DNA from 2 places in the Streptomyces sp. NPDC087440 genome. Region 1 is predicted to be linked to the other one. Evidence: riboswitches for the same ligand, from Rfam matches in the RefSeq annotation. Region 1 holds a riboswitch; the other holds the start of a gene.
The links. Region 1 has a riboswitch for thiamine pyrophosphate ahead of thiC (phosphomethylpyrimidine synthase ThiC). Riboswitches for the same ligand answer to the same signal wherever they lie in the genome.
Positions count from the first base shown of each region.

Region 2: another riboswitch for thiamine pyrophosphate. It lies ahead of thiO (glycine oxidase ThiO); the one in region 1 lies ahead of thiC (phosphomethylpyrimidine synthase ThiC).

Region 1 covers NZ_JBIUXN010000014.1:90,487-94,672, forward strand. The annotation lists gene ACIO3O_RS25910 (YibE/F family protein) at 1-1,408, opposite strand, end outside; TPP riboswitch at 1,480-1,615, shown strand; gene thiC (phosphomethylpyrimidine synthase ThiC) at 1,608-3,374, shown strand; gene ACIO3O_RS25920 (hypothetical protein) at 3,436-4,186, opposite strand, start outside.
Region 2 covers NZ_JBIUXN010000018.1:149,942-154,127, forward strand. The annotation lists gene ACIO3O_RS30470 (thiazole synthase) at 1-152, opposite strand, end outside; gene thiS (sulfur carrier protein ThiS) at 158-370, opposite strand; gene thiO (glycine oxidase ThiO) at 367-1,560, opposite strand; TPP riboswitch at 1,558-1,670, opposite strand; gene ACIO3O_RS30485 (hypothetical protein) at 1,720-2,094, shown strand; gene ACIO3O_RS30490 (NAD(P)/FAD-dependent oxidoreductase) at 2,162-3,331, shown strand; gene ACIO3O_RS30495 (Rv2175c family DNA-binding protein) at 3,426-3,791, shown strand; gene thiE (thiamine phosphate synthase) at 3,928-4,186, shown strand, end outside.

The DNA.
Region 1 (4,186 bases):
GGCGCCGGCCGCGTCCGCCTCGTACCGGACGAGCGCCCGGCGTCGTACCACCAGAACCAGCACCAGCACCAGAGCCAGCACCGGCGCCGGTGCCGGAAAGAGCACCAGCACCGGAGCCCGAGCGGTCCGCGGAGACCACCAGGGCGGCGAGCGCCGTGGTGACCGGCACCGAGGCCACCAGACCGATGGAGCCGACCAGGGTGCGGACGATCTCCTCCGCGACCAGCTCGCTGTTGGCCACCGTGCCGACGCTGGACTGGGCGATGGAGAACAGCAGCAACAGGGGCAGTGCGGCGCCCGCGTAGGCGAGCACAAGGGTGTTCACGACGGACGCGATGTGGTCGCGGCCGATGCGGATGCCCGCCCGGTACAGCGCGCGCGGGCCCATCGTCGGGTCGGCCTGGTGCAGCTCCCAGACGGCGGAGGTCTGGGTGACCGTGACGTCGTCCAGGACGCCGAGCGAGCCGATGATGACGCCCGCGAGGAGCAGGCCGCTCATGTCGATCGACGGATAGAGGCTGTGGATCAGGCCGGTGTTGTCGTCGATGTTGCCCGACAGGAACGCCCAGCCGATGAAGAGCGACCCGAGCAGCCCGATCAGCAGCAGCGAGATCAGCGTGCCGATGACGGCGACGGAGGTGCGCGCGTTCAGGCCGTGGCAGGCGTACAGGGCGATCAGCATGATGGCGCTCGCCCCGACCACCGCCACGACCAGGGGATTCGACCCCTGGAGGATGGCCGGGAGGATGAACAGGGTCAGCACCGCGAACGACGCCACCAGCGCGACCAGCGCCATGACGCCCTTCATCCGGCCGACGACGACCACCGCGACGGCGAAGACCCCGGCGAGCAGGGTGAGCGGCAGCTTGCGGTCCACGTCGATCACCGAGTACTGGAGATCGCGCGGGGCGTTCGGTGCGTACGCGACGACGACCTTCTGACCCTGCTTCAACTGCCGGGAGGATTCCGGCTGGACGATCTCGGTGAAGGTGCGGCCCTTGTTCGCGCCGGTGGTCACCTCGACGCCGGCCTTCTTGCACGCGGTGGCCTTGTCCGGGGGCGCCGCCTGATCGCCCTGCGCCGCCTGTTCGCCCTGTGCGGGCTGCTGCGGGGCGACGTTGGCGTCCTTGCAGTCGATGGTGTCGACGGCGACGACCCTGCCCTGCTCGGTCTGCCGGTCGAAGCCGACTCCGGTGCGCTCGTGGGCGGGTGCGCCGCCCGGCCACAGGATCGCCAGTCCCACGAGGACGGCGGTCGCGAAGGGGATCAGCACGGCCGCGATCACCTTGCGCAGGTGCTTCGACACCGGCGCGGCGGGGCCGTGACTGTGGCTGTGGCCGTGCCCATGACCAGCGGCGGGGGGCGGCTGAGGGGGCGTCGGCTGGGAGGGGGGCTGTGGTGGGGTCACGAGGCGATCATCGCAAGAACGACAGGGGCCCTCTGGTCAGCGCGCCCGGCATGGCGCTAGCGTGGGGGCACCTTTGCACACGCGGGAGCTCGGAGCACCGGGCTGAGAGGGCGCTGACCTCCGTACACGAACGTACGGAAACGGCTGCGTCGACCGCTGAACCTGTTACCGGGTAATGCCGGCGTAGGGAGTAGGTCTCATGACCACGATGGATGCACGCACGCCTGCCTCTGACCAGGACGGGCGCACGCCCGGCTGGCACAAGGGGTACGTCGAGGGATCGCGCCCGGACCTGCGGGTGCCGGTCCGTCAGGTGCACCTGACCAACGGGAAGGACGTGACGCTGTACGACACGTCCGGCCCGTACACCGACCCGACCGTCGCGACGGACGTGCGGCGGGGCCTGGCCCCCCTGCGCGAGAACTGGATCGTCGGGCGCGGCGACACCGAGGAGTACGCGGGCCGTCCGGTCCGGCCCGAGGACGACGGCATCAAGCACACGTCCCCGCGCGGGGGCCTCAGGAACCTCGACGCGGTCTTCCCCGGCCGCCCGCGCCAGCCCCGCAGGGGCCGCGACGGGGTAGCGGTGACGCAGCTCGCGTATGCGCGGCGCGGGGAGATCACCCCCGAGATGGAGTACGTGGCGATCCGGGAGAACGTTTCTCCCGAGGTTGTACGGGAGGAGATCGCCGCAGGTCGGGCGGTGCTGCCCGCGAACGTGAACCACCCGGAGATCGAGCCGATGATCATCGGCAAGCGGTTCCTGGTGAAGGTGAACGCCAACATCGGCAATTCCGCGGTCACTTCCTCCATCGAGGAGGAGGTGGACAAGATGACCTGGGCGACCCAGTGGGGCGCCGACACGGTCATGGACCTGTCCACCGGCCGCAACATCCACACCACCCGCGAGTGGATCCTGCGCAACGCGCCCGTCCCGATCGGCACGGTCCCGCTCTACCAGGCGCTGGAGAAGGTCGACGGCCGCGCCGAGGAGCTGACCTGGGAGGTCTACAAGGACACAGTCATCGAGCAGGCCGAGCAGGGCGTGGACTACATGACCGTCCACGCGGGCGTGCGCCTGGCGTATGTTCCGCTGACCGCGCGCCGCAAGACCGGCATCGTCTCGCGCGGCGGGTCGATCATGGCGGCCTGGTGCCTGGCGCACCACCGGGAGTCGTTCCTGTACGAGCACTTCGAGGAGCTCTGCGAGATCCTCGCCTCCTACGACGTGACGTACTCCCTCGGCGACGGGCTGCGGCCGGGGTCGATCGCGGACGCCAACGACCAGGCGCAGTTCGCGGAGTTGAAGACGCTCGGGGAACTCAACACGATCGCCAAGCGTTTCCACGTACAGACCATGATCGAGGGCCCGGGACACGTCCCGATGCACAAGATCAAGGAGAACATCGACCTCCAGCAGGAGATCTGCGAGGAGGCGCCGTTCTACACGCTCGGCCCGCTGACGACCGATGTGGCGCCCGCCTACGACCACATCACCTCCGGCATCGGCGCCGCGATGATCGCCTGGTGGGGCACCGCGATGCTCTGCTACGTGACGCCCAAGGAGCACCTGGGGCTGCCCAACCGGGACGACGTGAAGACCGGCGTCATCACGTACAAGATCGCCGCGCACGCGGCGGACCTCGCCAAGGGGCACCCGGGTGCGCAGGAGTGGGACGATGCGCTCAGCGACGCGCGGTTCGAGTTCCGCTGGGAGGACCAGTTCAACCTGGCCCTCGACCCGGACACGGCACGGGAGTTCCACGACGAGACGCTTCCCGCCGAGCCCGCGAAGACGGCGCACTTCTGCTCCATGTGCGGGCCGAAGTTCTGCTCGATGAAGATCTCGCAGGACATCCGCCGTGAGCACGGGGGGACGGCGGAGGAGATCGAGGCGGGCATGGCGGAGAAGTCCGCGGAGTTCGCGGCGGCGGGCAACCGGGTGTATCTGCCGATCGCGGAGTAGCCCCGTGCGGCGGCCACGGCCCGTAGTACCGGATCGGATCACTCCGGTGTATCGGATCGGATCACTCTGGTTTGTGGTCCGGGCCGCCGTAGTCGGGGCTGGAGAAGTCCGGGCTGCTGAAGCTGGGGCGGGTCCTGTGACCGTTGTTGTTGCTGTTGTCGCCGGGGCTGCTGAAGTCCGGCCGTGAGTACCCGAGACCGGGGATGCGGCCGGACTGCCGGGGCGGTTCGGGCGAGGAGGAGGCCGGGTCGGGCGGTTTGGCGAGGGCCTCGCGCAGGAACGGGACGATGCCCCGCTCCAGGAGTGCTTCCTTCCAGGCGTCCCTGGCCCGGTCGACCTCCTCCGTGCTCGCGTCCCGGTGGCCGACCTGGAAGGCGGTCGAGCCGTTGCGCAGCGCGGTGAACAGCAGGCCCACCGCCGCGCCCAGCAGCCCCGCCGCGGTCAGCGCCCCGAAGACCCACCCGGCGGTCAACAGGGCGTCGGCGATGGCGGGCGGCGGGTTCAGCATCCGCAGCGAGAAGCCGACGAGCAGCAGCACCACGGCGGCGATCCCGGCCAGCACGGGGGTCAGCACGGCGACGACGGCGATCGCACCGGCGCCGGTCGCCTCGGCGTTCTCGCCGACCCCGGGCGCGAGCAGGGTGGCGGCGGGCAGGGAGGGCGCGCGCAGCTCACCGCGCACCTTCACGTAGTGGTCGTACTCGGTCAGCGCGTGACCGTTGATTATTTCCCTGGCGTTGAGCGCGGCGGTGCGCAGCTGCTCGCTGTTCAGCCGCCCGCCCTCCGCGGCGAGTTCCGGGCGTTCGTGCGCG
Region 2 (4,186 bases), on a different contig from region 1:
GGATCGAGCCGCCGCATGGCCACCGTCGTCAGCTCCGTCCCGGAGGCGATCAGCGAACGCTCCAGGACGTCGAGGCTCGGCGCCCCGCCGGTACCCATGATCAGGCGGGACGAGAAGGAGACGCCGCCCAGCACAAAGAGATCGTCGGCCATGGTGGTCAGCCTCCCTGGACTGCGGTCAGGACTTCCACGCGGTCGCCGTCGCCGAGGGCGGTGGCCGCCCACCGGCCGCGCGGCACCACCGTCTCGTTGAGCGCCGCGGCCACGCCCGCGTGCGCGCGCGTGAGCGTGGCGACGAGGTCGCCGAGGGTGGTGCCGGGGGAGACCGCCCGCCCCTCACCGTTGACGGACACGTTCAGGGTGGTGCTCATGCGGGCTGCTCCTGTCGTACGGGAAGCGATGCGGCGGCGGTGAACCGGCGCGGGGTGAAGGCGCGCGCCTCGTCGGGCAGTTGCCCGGTCGTCAGCACGGTGGCCATGACGTCGCCCGTCACCGGTGTCAGCAGCACACCGTTGCGGTAGTGCCCGGTCGCGAGCACCAGGCCCGGCAGCAGGGTGGGCCCCAGCAGCGGTGCGTTGTCGGGGGAGCCGGGGCGCAGTCCGGCCCTGGTCTCGGTGAGCGGGAGTTCGGTGATGCCGGGGACGAGTTCATGGGCGTCGCGCAGCAACTCGTACACCCCGCCCGCCGTCACCGTGGTGTCCCAGCCGAGTTCCTCGCTGGTGGCGCCGACGACGAGTTCGCCGTTCTCGCGGGGCACCAGGTAGACGTGACTGCCGCGCACCACCGCGCGCACCGTCCGGCTCAGGAACGGGGCGTACGTGGGCGGCACGGTGAGCCGCAGCACCTGCCCCTTCACCGGGCGAACGGGCGGCAGCACCTCGTCCGGCACCCCGGCGAGCCGTCCGCTGAGCGAACCCGCCGCCAGCACCACCTGGTCGGCGACGAGCTCGCTGCCGTCGGCGAGGAGCGCGCCCGAGGCCCGCTCCCGTACCACCGACAGCTGTTCGGCCTTCGTGCGGTGCAGGACCACCCCGGTGCGCTCGCAGGCCGTCAGAAGGGCGGCGGCGAGGCGGCGCGGGTCGATCTGGTGGTCGCCGTCCACCCGCAGCCCGCCGCGCACGCCGGGCGCCAGCATCGGCTCCAGGCGGCGGCAGTCGCGCCCGCTGAGCCACTCCGACTCCAGGCCCGACTGCCGTTGCAGGGCGTGCAGTTCGCGCAGGTGTGCCCGGTCGTCGGCGTCCAGGGCGACGGCCAGGGTGCCGCAGGCGCGGTAGCCGGTGTCCTGTCCACTCGCCTCCTCCAACTCGGCGACGAAGTCCGGATAGCGGCGCGCGGAGGCGAGGTTGAGACCGAGCAGGGTCTGCTCGCCGTAGTGCAGTTCGGTGACGGCGGCCAGCATCCCGGCGGCCACCTGGGCGGCGCCGCCTCCTGGTTCGGGGTCGGCGAGCGCGACGCGCAGGCCCCGCTGGGCGGCCCGCCAGGCCGTCACCAGGCCGATGATCCCGCCCCCGACGACCAGGACGTCGTACGGCTTCGCCGATGGTTCGACAGACGTGTGCATGGGCGTCCAGCCCCTCCCTTCGCCGGCATGACCCGGATCAGGTTCGTACGGTCGGAGGCCTGGTCAGCCTCCCTCTCAGCCCGGTCCGCCGGGCTCCCGTGAGTGCTTGTACGGTGACCAGACTAGTCCCTGGGTTCAACAGACTGTGAGGTACGTCCCGTGCCCCGTTCGCTCGACGGACTTCTCCTCGCGCCGGTCGCCGACCAGGCGCCGGGGCAGGTCGGCACCCGCACCCGTTTCGCGTACCACGAGCAGGACGGGCTGATCTGGGCCGAGTACGCGGGCGGCGACGTCGTGCGCGGACACCTGGTGGGCACGCGCGAGGGCGACCGGCTCGACTTCCGCTACGTCCAGCTGAAGCACGACGGGACGACATCGTCCGGCCATTGTCAGTCGCAGGTCACACTCCTTTCCGACGGTCGAGTTCGGCTGGAGGAGAGCTGGGCATGGGAGTCCCAGGACGGCAGTGGCACGAGCGTCGTCGAGGAAGTCCCGGGCGGCCCGGAAGCGGCCGTCACGGACCGGCATTCCTGACGGCTCGTCAGAAACGTAAGGTGGTCGCGTGAGCGAGCAGAAGCGAATCGTCGTCGTCGGCGCGGGCATGGCCGGAGTGCAGACCGCCGTCGCCCTGCGGGAGCAGGGCTTCCCCGGCCCGATCACCCTGATCGGGGCCGAGCCGCACCCGCCGTACGACCGGCCGCCGCTGTCCAAGGCGGTGCTGCTCGGCAAGGCCGAGGGCTCCGCCTTCGAGGTCGACTTCGGGGCGCTCGGCGTCGAACTGCGCCTGGGCTCGGAGGTCGTCGCCCTGCGCCCGGACGACCACGAGATCGACACCCTCACCGGACCGGTGCCGTACGACCTCCTGGTGATCGCCACCGGAGCGGACCCGATCACCCTCCCCGGCACCCTCGGCGCCCCCGGCGTGCACCTCTTGAGGACGCTCGACGACGCACAGCGGCTGCGTCCGGTGCTGGACGCACAGAGCGACGTGGTGGTCGTCGGCGCCGGATGGATCGGCGCGGAGTTCACCACCGCCGCCCGCGAGGCCGGGTGCACGGTCACCGTCGTGGAGGCCGCCGACCGGCCGCTCGCCGGGACGATGCCCGCCGAGATCGCCGTGCCCATGGCGCAGTGGTACGCCGAGGGCGGCGCCGAACTGATCACCGGTGCACGGGTCGCGTCGGTGGAACCGGGCGCGGTGCTGCTCGCCGACGGCCGCCGCATCCCCGCCGACGCGGTCGTCGTCGGCATCGGCGCCAGACCCACGACCGGCTGGCTGGCCGGTTCCGGCGTCGAGCTGGGCCCGGACGGGTCCATCACCGCCGACGAGCACCTGCGCACCTCCGCGCCCGACGTGTACGCCGTCGGCGACTGCGCCTCCTTCCCCTCGCACCGCTACGGTGCGCGTCTGCTCGTGCACCACTGGGACAACGCCCTCCAGGGGCCGCGCACCGTCGCCGCCCACGTCATGGACGCCGCGCCGCAGCCCTACGACCCGGTGCCCTACTTCTGGTCCGAGCAGTTCGGCCGCTTCGTGCAGTACGTCGGCCACCACGCGGACGCCGACGAGATGATCTGGCGCGGCGACCCCTCCTCGCCCTCCTGGTCGGTGTGCTGGCTGCGCGAGGGGGCACTGGTGGCACTCCTTGCCGTCGGCCGCCCGCGCGACCTGGCGCAGGGGCGCAAGCTGGTGGAGGCGGGTGCGGCACTGGACGCGGTGCGGGCCGCGGACCCGGCCGTACCGCTGAAGTCGGCCGTACGGAATCCGTGAGGGCGCCCCCGGGCCCGTACGGAATCCGTAGGGGAAGTCCCGCGCGGACCGGGCCCGGGTGCCGGTTGTCGGTCCCGGATGGCACGCTTGTCCTGTGACCGAGATTGACGCAAAGATCGACGCCCTCGTCCCCGCCTGGCTCTACCTCCCCGACATCGCGGAGATGCTCGACCTGGAGGTGACGAAGGTGCGGCAGCTGGTGAAGGACGGCCAGCTCATCGCCGTACGACGCGGTGAGAACCGTTCGCTCCAGGTGCCCGCCCCCTTCATCGACGGAAACCAGATCGTCAAGGGCCTGCCCGGGCTCCTGACGGTCCTGAAGGACGACGGCTTCTCCAACGAGGAGATGCTGGAGTGGCTCTTCACCGCCGACCCGACCCTGCCCGGCACCCCCGCGCAGGCCCTGAGCGAGAATCGCGGCACGGAGGTGAAGCGCCGCGCCCAGGCGCTCGCCCTCTGACGAGGCCGCACCACACCGAGGCGGTGTGCGGTCCGCCCCGCGCGGACCGCACACCCGCCACAGACCGACGGGGGGCGACCCCCGCCACCACCACGCGGGGGAGCACCCCCGGCACCACCACGGGGGGAACCGCACCATGCCCACGCCCAGCGAGCTGCTCGCCGACGCCCGCCTCTACCTGTGCACGGACGCCCGCAAGGAGCGCGGGGACCTCCCCGCCTTCCTCGACGCCGTGCTCTCCTCCGGCGTCGACATCGTCCAGCTCCGCGACAAGGGCATGGAGGCGGGCGAGGAGCTGGAGCACCTCGCCGTCCTCGCCGACGCCTGCCGCAGGCACGGCAAGCTCCTCGCGGTGAACGACCGCGCCGACGTGGCGCACGCCGTCGGCAGCGACG